Cellulophaga algicola DSM 14237: one gene and its partners. The protein of the gene in region 1 interacts with the protein of each later gene in a pairwise test. Links are inferred from orthologs where the notes say so. Each region holds a gene or a part of one and is shown in the gene's direction. Other genes may lie near its edges. The genes, in order: rlmB, CELAL_RS14605 and tsaE.

What was found.
Region 2: the proteins of rlmB (region 1) and CELAL_RS14605 interact in binary tests that used the Escherichia coli proteins (3 or more experiments, as listed by UniProt). The link is inferred for Cellulophaga algicola DSM 14237 from one-to-one orthologs.
Region 3: the proteins of rlmB (region 1) and tsaE interact in binary tests that used the Escherichia coli proteins (3 or more experiments, as listed by UniProt). The link is inferred for Cellulophaga algicola DSM 14237 from one-to-one orthologs.

The regions. Positions count from the first base shown.
Region 1 is NC_014934.1:721,819-725,797, forward strand. What follows is about bases 599-3,411. They hold rlmB (23S rRNA (guanosine(2251)-2'-O)-methyltransferase RlmB), read left to right. Parts: upstream 599-1,542; coding sequence 1,543-2,280; downstream 2,281-3,411. Other genes in these bases: CELAL_RS03125 (SusD/RagB family nutrient-binding outer membrane lipoprotein), read left to right, coding at 599-1,471; CELAL_RS03135 (rhomboid family intramembrane serine protease), read right to left, coding at 2,288-3,034; CELAL_RS03140 (replication-associated recombination protein A), read left to right, coding at 3,124-3,411. In the rest of the region: CELAL_RS03120 (SusC/RagA family TonB-linked outer membrane protein), read left to right, coding at 1-9; more of CELAL_RS03125, read left to right, coding at 20-598; more of CELAL_RS03140, read left to right, coding at 3,412-3,979. UniProt on the Escherichia coli protein: Specifically methylates the ribose of guanosine 2251 in 23S rRNA.
Region 2 is NC_014934.1:3,363,293-3,367,437, forward strand. What follows is about bases 628-3,606. They hold CELAL_RS14605 (bifunctional ADP-dependent NAD(P)H-hydrate dehydratase/NAD(P)H-hydrate epimerase), read left to right. Parts: upstream 628-1,332; coding sequence 1,333-2,880; downstream 2,881-3,606. Other genes in these bases: thrA (bifunctional aspartate kinase/homoserine dehydrogenase I), read right to left, coding at 628-1,057; CELAL_RS14610 (hypothetical protein), read left to right, coding at 3,049-3,606. Outside these bases: more of thrA, read right to left, coding at 1-627; more of CELAL_RS14610, read left to right, coding at 3,607-4,071; CELAL_RS14615 (hypothetical protein), read left to right, coding at 4,068-4,145. UniProt on the Escherichia coli protein: Bifunctional enzyme that catalyzes the epimerization of the S- and R-forms of NAD(P)HX and the dehydration of the S-form of NAD(P)HX at the expense of ADP, which is converted to AMP.
Region 3 is NC_014934.1:4,763,312-4,767,388, forward strand. What follows is about bases 706-3,616. They hold tsaE (tRNA (adenosine(37)-N6)-threonylcarbamoyltransferase complex ATPase subunit type 1 TsaE), read left to right. Parts: upstream 706-1,909; coding sequence 1,910-2,323; downstream 2,324-3,616. Other genes in these bases: CELAL_RS20705 (hypothetical protein), read right to left, coding at 706-1,851; CELAL_RS22030 (hypothetical protein), read left to right, coding at 2,763-2,918; CELAL_RS20715 (hypothetical protein), read left to right, coding at 3,242-3,616. Outside these bases: more of CELAL_RS20705, read right to left, coding at 628-705; more of CELAL_RS20715, read left to right, coding at 3,617-3,763; CELAL_RS20720 (alanine dehydrogenase), read left to right, coding at 3,845-4,077. UniProt on the Escherichia coli protein: Required for the formation of a threonylcarbamoyl group on adenosine at position 37 (t(6)A37) in tRNAs that read codons beginning with adenine.

The DNA.
Region 1 (3,979 bases):
CAATTCTAAAAAAAAAACGATGAAAAAAATATTAATACTATTAACAGCAGTAGTCGCTAGCTCTTGTTCTGATAACTTAGAAGGTTTAAATCAAAATATTAAAGACCCTACTGCAGTACCTGGTGAAAGTTTGTTTACTGGCGCACAAAAAAATCTTGTTGACCAAGTTGTTGACCTGAATGTAAATTTGAATAACACCAAATTGTGGGCACAATATTTACAAGAAACCCTTTACACTGATGAAAGCAACTATAATCAAGTTAATAGAACCATTCCTCAAAGTCACTGGGATGCGATGTATAAAGATGTTCTAAAAGACCTGAATACTTCTGCAGAAATTATTGCAGAAACTGAATATGCTTTACCAGCAGATGCGGATACGAAAGCTAATAAGCTAGTTGTTATCGAAGTAATGAAAATTTATGCATATAGTAGTTTAGTTGAAGTATTTGGCGATGTTCCTTACACTGAGGCAGGAGACATTGAAATTTTACTTCCTAAATATGATGATGGTCTAACCATTTACAAAGATTTAATCGAAAGATTAACTATAGCTATTGATGCTTTTGATACTACAAATGGTAGTTTCGGAAGTGCTGATAGATTGTATAGTGGCGATGTAACTTTATGGAAGAAATTTGCTAGCTCCTTAAAATTAAGAATGGGTATTCTGTTGTCTGATGTTGACAATTCTTATGCAGAAGCAACCGTAATTGATGCCATAGCAAGTGGTGTATTTACCAGCAATGAAGACAATGCTACCTATGCTTATCTATCTGCAGACCCTAATACAAATCCTATCTATGATAACCTAGTTTTAAGTGGGAGAACAGATTTCGTAGCTGCAACTACGATTATTGATCACATGAATACTTTAAATGACCCTAGAAGACCATTGTACTTTGAAGCTACTGCTGACGGCACCTTTAAAGGAGGAAATATAGGTGAAAAATCTAGTTATGATAATTTTTCTCATGTTGCTGCTAGACTAGAAACACCTACAGAACCTGGTGTTTTATTAGATTATGCTGAAGTTTCCTTTTTACAAGCTGAAGCCATTGCTAGAAATTTTGCAATCGCAGGAACTGCAAAGCAATTTTACGAAGATGGTATTAAAGCTTCTGTGGCTTATTGGGGTGGAGCATCTGCTGATGCAGATACTTATATAGCACAATCTTCTGTAGATTACGATACAGCACTTGCAGCTAGTACTGCTACTGAACCATGGAAAGAAGTTATTGGAACCCAAAAATGGATTGCTCTTTACAACAGAGGCTTAGAAGGTTGGACTTCTATTCGCTTACTTGACTACCCATTAATGGCCGTTCCATTTAAACCTCTTTCTGGTTACCCAGCAAGATATACGTATCCAATTCAGGAACAAACCTTAAACGGTGCTAACTATGAAGCAGCTACTACTGCAATTGGTGGCGATGCTGCAGAAACTAAACTTTTCTGGGATTTAAACTAAATAGTAAATTCTTAGTTATATTTTTAAAAACCACCTCATTCGAGGTGGTTTTTTTATTTACCTTTGCACCAATGGAAAACAATACTCAGATTTACGGAATAAGAGCAATTATTGAGGCAATAAATGCAGATAAGGCAATTGATAAAGTCTTTATTCAAAAAGGTCTTAAAGGCGATTTATTCAAAGAATTTGAAACACTTATCCGAAGAAACGGGATTAATTCTTCGTATGTTCCTGTAGAAAAACTAAACAGGTTAACAAAAGGGAATCATCAAGGGGTTATTGCTACCATATCACCTATTACATTTTTTACTCTTGAAGAGTTAGTAGAGAAGGTTTCTGCAAAAGAAACAACCCCCCTATTCTTATTACTAGACCAACTATCTGATGTTAGAAATTTTGGTGCTATTATTAGAACTGCAGAATGTACTGGAGTAGACGGGATCATCATTCAAAAAAAAGGTGCAGCACCAGTAACTGCTGACACCATAAAAACTTCTGCTGGAGCTGCTTTTAAAGTTCCCATTGCTAAAGTTGACCATATCAAAGATGCCGTTTTCTATTTACAAGCTTCAGGAATTAAAACAATAGCAGCCACAGAAAAAACAGAAAATTCTGTTTATGACATATCCTTTAAAGAACCTTGTGCTATTATCATGGGTTCAGAAGATTTAGGTATCTCTCCTTCTATTTTAAAAGTAGTAGATGATAAGGCTAAGATTCCTTTATTAGGAGAAATAGGATCATTAAACGTGTCTGTTGCATGTGGGGTATTTTTATATGAAGCCGTTAGACAACGTAGTCTGTAAATATCTTTTACTCCTTCTGGTTTTCACTCTTCTTATAGTGGTATTGTATAATAACCTCTGGCTGGTCTTTTAATTCGACCTCTGGCTCTGGAGTACGTTCTACAAAATTCCCGTTTTCATCAAAGTGTTGGAGGAATTCGTCTTCCTCTTCATTATAACCCTCTCTTTCCCAATCATACTTTTTAGTTTCGGGAATTGGGGTTTGAAAATAATAGGCAAAAACAAAACCCACAAGAAACCCAGACAAATGCCCTTCCCAAGAAATATCATCCTGGATAGGAAAAATATACCATAACATACTTCCATAAACAAAAACCACCATCAAGGACAAGGCTACTAAACGGTAATATTTGGTAAAAACTCCTTTAAAAAAAATAAAACTAGCCAAAACATAGATCAAACCACTAGCTCCTATATGGTAAGACTCTCTCCCTATTAACCATGTTAAGAAACCAGAAACTAGTATTCCAAAAATAATAACTTGGTATGCATTTTTCCTATAAAAATAAAATAATGAGGTTGTTAAAACTACAAGTGGTACTGTGTTATTATACAAGTGCTGGGCAGAACCATGTATAAAAGGACTAAATAAAATACCGCGAAGACCACGTATAGTCCGAGGGTACACTCCATATTTATTAAAATTTATACCCCATCTAATTTCCACTAGAAAAACAATCCAAATAGCCAAAACCAAAAGTAATGGCGCAATAAGCACTGTATTAGAAAATTGAAAGTGTTTGGATCCTTGCATACCAGTAATTTATAAAATGAGAATCAAAAACACAACCAAAATCTCTAAACATGATAAATTGTCATAAGTAGAATTTGTATTTTTGTAGTATGAATGAACCTCTTGCAGAGCGAATACGCCCAAAGACATTAGAAGATTACATTAGCCAGCTTCATTTAGTAGGTGACAATGGCTCTCTTACGCATCAAATTAAAAAAGGAATAATTCCTTCGTTAATACTTTGGGGACCTCCAGGAACAGGTAAAACTACATTAGCCAACATTATCGCTATGGAAAGCGGCAGGCCCTTCTACACCTTAAGCGCAATTAATAGTGGTGTAAAAGATATTCGCGAGGTTATAGACAAAGCAAAACAAAGTGGCGGCTTATTCACAACAAAAAATCCGATATTATTTATTGATGAGATTCATAGGTTTAGCAAATCACAACAAGACTCATTACTTGCTGCTGTAGAAAAAGGATGGGTAACTCTAATAGGAGCTACTACAGAAAATCCTAGTTTTGAAGTGATCCCCGCATTACTATCAAGATGTCAAGTATACATTTTAAAAGAATTTGGCAAAGATGATCTAGTTGCACTGTTAGAAAGAGCTATTGCTTTAGATAAACATTTAAAATCTAAAACTATTACGCTAAAAGAAACCGATGCGTTGCTGCGATTATCCGGTGGAGACGGTAGAAAGTTGTTAAATATGTTTGAACTCGTTATCAATTCTGAAAGCGGAGATACTATTGAAATAACAAATGATTTAGTGCTACAAAAGGTACAGAAAAATACGGTTCGTTATGATAAAACCGGAGAACAACATTACGATATTATCTCAGCGTTTATAAAATCTATTAGAGGAAGTGACCCTAACGCTGCCGTTTATTGGCTTGCAAGAATGATAGAAGGTGGCGAAGATGTAAAATTTATTGCCCGAAGAATGCTAATAGCTGCTTCTG
Region 2 (4,145 bases), 2.6 Mb from region 1 along the record:
CAGAAGAAGCTTGTGTAATTAATACAACGCTAATATTAGCTTGTGATAATACCTCGAAAAAACGTTTAGAAATTCCGGGAATACCTACCATTCCAGGTCCTTCTAGTGAGAGTAAGGCAATATGCTCAACATGACTAATACCGCGAACAGTTTTTCCTTGTTCGTTTTTATTTTTTGTAATTAAAGTCCCTTCGTTTTCAGCATCAAAAGTATTTTTGATGACAATAGAAATTCCTTTAGCAAGTACAGGTTGTATGGTTGGGGGGTACAATACTTTGGCTCCAAAATGTGATAGTTCCATAGCTTCTTCATAAGAAATATGCGGAATAGGCATCGCTTGTTTTACGATTCTAGGATTAGCGGTATACATTCCACTAACATCCGTCCAAATTTCTAATAGTTCAGCATCAATAGCACTAGCTATAATGGCTGCCGTGTAATCAGAACCACCTCTTCCTAAGGTTGTAGAATCTCCAGAAATAGAGGAGGCTATAAAACCAGCCATTACAATTATTTGTTCGGGAACAGCAGTGAAAAATTCCTTACAATTGGTATTCGTTACCTTAAAATCAACAATAGCCTTACCAAAATTAGAATTTGTTTTTATGACCTCTCTACTATCTTTATAAGAACAATTCAGTTTTTCGGCTATAAAATACTCACTAATAATATAGGACGATAAGAGCTCACCATAACTAACAATTTTATCGGATAGTTTTGGTGTAATTTCTCCTATTAAATAAGCGCCTTCCAATAATGTTTCTAATGTGTTAAGTTCGCTTTTTACTTTACTCAAAACCTTGCTTTGTTGCAAGACAGGGATCAACTCTTTTATCGTATTTAGATGTCTTTCCTCAATTTCTTTAAGGCTGTTTTTATAGGTGTTATCTTGAGCCGAAGCTAGTGTTGCCGTATTTAATAGTAAATCTGTAACTCCGCCTAAGGCAGAAACAACAACGATATTTTTAGTTGCTTTAGAATTTGCCACTATGTTTTTTACAAGGGCTATATTTTTTGCGTTAGCAACAGAAGTGCCTCCAAATTTTAGAACTTTCATTATGTGAAATGGTTTTGTGGTAATAAAAATAAAAATGCATGAATATGCGAAAACGGACGAGTTAATAGCAGCTTACCCCAATGGGGTAGTGGTGCTGATTGTGATAGTAGTATTATCACACGCAATATAAAATGTAGAAAGGTTAAATTGACTATCCATTATTTGATCTTTATATCTTTTAAAGATATAGTCAAATGTAGTATTTTTGAGTTCCTTATCAAATGATTTCCGAAATTATTACGGAATTAGCAATTAATGTTAAATATTATTATTGAATGAAGATTTTTAGCGCAAAACAAATCTACCAAGCTGATAAATATACAATAGAAAAACAGCAAATAAAAAGTGACGAACTCATGGAGCGCGTTGCTATCCAAATTTTTAATTGGTTACATCTTAGACTTCAAGGTGCTCCAGTGAAAATTCAATTATTTTGTGGTATTGGTAATAATGGAGGAGATGGTGTTGCTGTTGCAAGACATTTACAAGAACATGGCTATGCTATAGAAGTGCATATCGTAAATTATAGTGAGAAACGTTCGGACGATTTTTTATTGAATTTAAATCGATTAAAAGAGCGTAAAATTTGGCCTAATTTTATTAATAACGATTCTGAGTTTCCAGAAATTAGTAAAGAAGACATTGTCATAGATGCAATTTTTGGCATTGGATTAAATAGGAATCCAGATGCTTGGGTTGTTAAGTTGATGCAAAAAATTAATACATCAGAAGCTTTTGTTCTTGCAGTAGATTTACCTTCGGGACTTTTCACGGATAAACCAGTAAAGAATAAAGATGCTGTTGTAAAAGCAAATCATATTTTGAGTTTTCAAACTCCTAAATTGGTATTTTTTCTTCCAGAAACTGGTGTCTATGCCAATCAATGGGAGATCATAGATATTGGTATTGATGCTGAATTTATAGCGAATACAGAAGTTGACTACGAATTAATAAGTAAGTTAGAAGTATTACCTACGTATATTCCTCGAGAGAAATTTGCTCATAAGGGTACGTACGGTCACGCTTTAATTATTGGAGGTAGTTATGGCAAGATAGGCGCTGTACAATTAGCTTCAAAATCATGTTTGCGCGCTGGTAGTGGTTTGGTTACGGCATATCTACCTAAATGCGGTTATGTACCTATGCAAACTGCAGTACCTGAAATAATGGTATTAACTGATGAACATGAAGAATTTATAACAAAAATAAAATTTGAGATTACGCCTGATGTGATTGGGCTAGGAATAGGTTTGGGTACGGCTAATGAAACACAAAAGGCACTGGGCAATTTCTTGAAGAAAAATAAAACACCATTAGTTTTAGATGCTGATGCTATAAATATATTAGCTTTAAATGAAGCTTTTTTAAAGAACCTGCCGGCTCAAACGGTCTTAACGCCACACCCTAAAGAATTAGAACGTTTGTTAGGGAAATGGAAAGACGATTTTGATAAATTAAAAAAAGCAAAAGCATTTTCTAAGAAATATGATTGCGTCTTAGTGATAAAAGGGGCGCATACCATTACTGTGTATGATAATAAAGGGTATATAAATACTACAGGAAATCCTGGTATGGCTACTGCGGGTAGTGGTGATGTGTTAACTGGAATCATCACAGGATTAATAGCTCAGGGCTACGGTGCGTTGAAAGCGGCTATATTTGGAGTCTACCTGCACGGTACCTCTGGAGATATTGCAGTTGAAAAATTAGGGTATCAAGCACTAACCGCTAGTGCGCTCATAGATAGTTTGGGGAATGCCTATATTGATTTGTTTAAACAGCCAGAACAACCTCCACAAGTGGAAGAACAAGAACAGCAATAGAGAATGAATAAGTTTAAAGATTTTTTTAACTCTAAAAAATTAGTAGCTGTTATTGGTTTTTGAATCAGCTTCAATAATTAAATTAAGATCAAGTTAACGATTAAATTTAGTTTTAAGTTTTTTTTTATCTAAATTGTATAGAAAATATACTTTTTATACTTAGGGTAAATGGAAAAATTTGTAGATAATGTGCGATTAAAGAACTTAAAAAAACAATTGCAAATTAATGCTAATAAAGTTGTTAGTAAGAATAAACGTGCTTCAAGATTGGGGTTAGAGAGGGCTATTAAAACAGAATTAGCACTAACACTAAATAATTTTATAAATCAAGAAGTTAAAAAAGTTTCAGTAAAAACATATGACTGGTATTTTTTTGATACTGTAGGTAGTTTGCGTTGTTATAGAAATGACTTAAATAAAAATAGATATTTTATAGTTGATTATGTAAATGTTAATTTAGATGGTTTGGCGACTTTTGTTAGTCTAGAGCGCAAAAGAGAATTACCTATTTCAGATGAAGAAATAAAAAAGCGAATATCTAGTTCTGCTGCAATTTTCGCAAAAATGCTTACAGTTACTGTTAGTAAAAAAGAAGATGCTAAAATTTGGAAAGCTTATGATACCGTTGATGAATCAAAGATAATTATGATAACTATTGGTATTCCTCTAGCTATAATCGGAGGTGTGGAACTTTTTCCTGCGCTAGTAGCAGAGGGTGAATTAATAGCTTCTTCGGTGTCTTATATTAAAAATATGTTTTCTACCTATAATATGGGGTTAACATTAAACTCTAGTCTCCAAACAAGTTTAGCTTTTGGTTTTGGTGATGCTGCAGCTCAGTATGTGGGTAATGGTTTCGATATTACCGAGGTTGATCCATATAAAGCAGCAATAACAGGAGTATTTAAGTTCAATCCGAGCTCAGTTTTATTAAGGTCTTCATTTAATGCGAAACAGAAAAATAATTATAAACTTAAACAAACGAAAAGTACGGAGGTACTTGTTGATTTTACATTTGGAATGTTGGGTGGAAGTGTAAATAAAACTATAGGAAGCTTTGGACTTATAGAGTTTAATAATAGTATGGGTGGTTTTTTGACGCACACCATGAGATTAGGCGTCAACTCCAGTAAAACCGCAACTGCTAAAAAAGTTAAAATTGAAATAGAAGGAGAAAATAATATAGAATGAATAAGTTTAAAGATTTTTTTAACTCTAAAAAATCAGTAGCTGTTATTGGTTTGTTATTTGCATGTTTTTTTTTA
Region 3 (4,077 bases), 4.0 Mb from region 1 along the record:
TTTTTGAAGTTTAACAATTGGACTATTTTTATATATTAAAATTGTTTCTAGTTCTTTTATTCTAAAGCTTAAATCACTTTCCTTTTTATTATTTTTTTTGAAGTAAATAGGTCTCTTTTATTTATAAAGAACTTTCTTTCAACATAACTTAAATAAAACAGATTAGTTATATCGAAAACTAAAATTTTAATTTTTTCAACAGTGTTAAATTCAAATTTCTTATCAAACTGATTGAGAAGGAAACAATATAATAATCCAACCATGATGCCAAATATGTATGAGTTAAAATTTAAATTTAATTCAACAATAACAACCTCAGAAATACGAAAACACATATACACAAGAAGAGGTGCTAAACAATATTTCCACCTATCAGATATAGTCAGAAACCAGACACTAACAAAAGCTATCACATAAGTTTTTTTGCAGTAGATAATAAAATTTAAATCAATAGATTCATCCATTGAAAATTTCCAAAAAAATAAATTGAAAACTTTAACATCAGGTATCAATAAATAAGAATAAATAATAAGGGCAAACAAAATACACATATTGCCAATATTAGGTTCAGTTTAAGATGTTTCCTTTGAGGGATTTTCAAAATAAAATTAGAGTTTAAAAACTGATTTAATCCACAAGGCTATTCTGAAGCTTAGATTTTAACGCTTTCAGCCGCCTAAAATAATCTTCTTTGTCTAGAATATTCTTATTATTTCTAAGAAGTATTAATTCTTGAATTAATTTATTCTCATTATTCTCCAAAGTATTTAATTCTGTCAAAACTTGTTGAATCTCCTGCTCTATCTCTTCATTTAAAATTTCATTTTTACTTTTGTATTTTATGGTTTTATGCAGCAACAAAAAGGTTATTAAAATAGGAATCATTATTGGTAGAACCGCAAACAATTCATTTTCGTCAAGTTTAGTTGTCGTATTGTCTAAAACTTGAACCATTTGAAAAATTGCTATAATTAAATTAAACAGTATTCCATATTTTAAAATAGTCTTTGTAGTAAAAAACCATATGCTAAGCAAATAAATATGAAAAAATTTAATACTAAAATAGTATAAAAATAAATTTAAAGTAAGAAATTGTGTGTCATAAACAATAGATCCAAATCTAATGACGCTATCTAAATCATCAGGTATTAATTTGTAGATTTTTAATATAATTGGAGCCATAATTAATAAAGCTGCAATGAGATATTCTATTTTAGAATTAAACCTCTTTATCAGATGCAAATAAATAAAGCTACCATTATATGCTAAATAAGATTCTAAGGTTTTTACTTTAAAGTTGAGATCATTTCTCTCAATACTTACCGTATTATTAAAGTCCTGTTCCTCTATAAGTTTTTGCTTTAAATTAACAATCTTCTTTTCATTAGAATAGTTAAATAATAACTTAATAATATCAAAAGTTATCATATGAATGGTATTCGCGAAATAAATTTTTGACTTCCCATGTACTAAATGCAATAAAATGGAGTAAAAAACACCCATACCAATGCCTACCGCAACATAATTTTCTTGAAGCCCATATTCTATTTCTAATATCGAGTATAATTGAAGGATGACTAAAACAATAGAAGGAAGTAAAAAATAGCGCCACCAATCTGCAATGGTAAGAAACCAAATAGTTATAAATAAAATTATATAAACTTTTTGAAAAAGAAAAAAAAGAAAAAAACGAGCATTCTTAAACGCTTCTACTTTATACTGAAAAATGTAAAGATCTAGGTATTGATTTTCTGGAATTAATAGGTAAGCATACAGGATAAGTGGTAAACAAAATACAATAACAGCTAAAAGCAAATTCAGCTTTAGTAATTTCTTATGGAGAATTTTCAATAGGGAATTTTTTTGCCATAAATATATACCTTAAAATTGTATGTTCTAAAAATATGATATGAAAAAGGAATACAAGCAAGAGGAAATTAAAGAAATAGCCAAGTTCATTATAGAAAACTCGCCTTCTAAAAAAATATGCTTTCATGGTGAAATGGGAGCTGGTAAAACCACCTTAATAAAAGCTATTGTAAAAGAACTTGGAGGACAAGGGGAAGCAAGTAGTCCCACTTTTGGAATAGTGAATGAATATAGTGATGCTCAAAACAATACTTTAGCCTATCATTTTGATTTTTATAGATTAAATGATGAATCTGAAGCTTTAGATTTTGGCGTGGAAGATTACTTGTACTCTAATTATTGGGTATTCATGGAATGGCCCGATAAATTACCCAATTTAATTCCTGAAGATGCCACTCATATTTCTATAACAATTATAAATAAGACTACAAGGATTATTGAAATTCCCTCATAAGGAATCAAAATAAGAGCAATTAAAAAATATTAAAAAATGCCGCGAACGCTTAGCTAGCATTTTTAGTATGTTTTTTCTGTTAAAAAAAATTTTTATCGTTAATATGTAGGTTTTTAAAGTTAAAGTGTTTAATTTAACATTGTAAGAAAGTATAATACGTATATATTTTCCTACATTTGTTTTTTTGACATTAAATTATAACCAAACTAAAATTATTACGATGAACACAAAAAAAATCCCTTCTAGCAATCGCTGCAATCGCTTTATTCGCTTTATCTTCTTGCACTTCTACAAGCTCAAATGATGATGATTCTCTATATGAAACTAATAGTATTGAAAAAAAATTGATTAAGCCTAGACCAGGTTATGGAGGTTAGTCCTTTTTTTTTTACTCAAAGTTTATATCAAAATCAAATAAAAACCAACTAAAATTATTACGATGAACACAAAAAAATCCTTCCTAGCAATCGCAGCAATCGCATTATTCGCATTATCTTCTTGTTCTTCTACAAGCTCAAATGATGATGATTCATTATATGAAACTAATAGTATTGAGAAAAAATTGATTAAGCCTAGACCAGGTTATGGAGGTTAGTCCTTTTTTTTACTCAAAGTTTATATCAAAATAAAAACCAACTAAAATTATTACGATGAACACAAAAAAATCCCTTCTAGCAATCGCTGCAATCACATTATTCGCATTATCTTCTTGTTCTTCTACAAGCTCAAATGATGATGATTCACTATATGAAACAAATAGTATTGAGAAAAAATTGATTAAGCCTAGACCAGGTTATGGAGGTTAGTCCTAGTTTTACTTAAAAATAGTATGAGCAACTTATTTAAAAGTAAGTTGCTTTTTTTATACAATATTTTACTGTTTTTAAAGTTTGTTTTAATGATTCCATTAGATTGTCGATGAAAAAAAATAAAGCCACCATTAAAAAAAAATTATTAATCGAAGGTTTATTAGCCCTACTTGTTTCACTTTCAGTTTTGATTTTTTATTCTTATAAATACATACCACAGGGAGAAGAATATACATCCTACAGGTTTTTTGGAATTATGATAACAGAAAATGGCTATGGTGAAGTTTATGTTGCCATGTACTATTATTTAGCCAAAATTGTTCCTCTATACTTACTGGTAGTATGGTTTATCACTTGTAAAAATTGGTGGTATCATGCTATTCTAATACCAATAGCCATGTATGCTTTCCAACTATTTGTTGCCATATATGGTGAGTCTAGTAAAGTTGACGAAAACGAGCTACTCTATTTATTGGGTGTCTGTATGATAATCATACCCATTGTATATTTTATCCGTGTAAAATTATTTGATAAACATGTACACGGCATAGATTTAGATGCTATTGATGCTGAACTGAAAGAATATAAAGAACGAGAACGCTTGCAAAAAGAAAAAGACCTAACAAGTTAAAAGTTGTAAATTTGCTTTTACTATCATTTTAATGATAGTAGTTTGTCAATATTAATTGACTTATTTTTATATTTACAGCAAATGGATAAACCAACATCACCCTTTAGCAAACAACAGTTACTTCCGCAAGAAGAAACCCTAGAAATATTACGCCAAAAAGGAGAACTTTTCATTGGAATTCCTAAAGAAAATCAATACCAAGAAAAACGTATTTGTTTAACTCCTGATGCCGTAAATGCAATTACCGCAAATGGTCATCGGGTATTATTAGAAGCTGGTGCCGGAGAAGGTGCTAACTTTTCGGATATAGAATA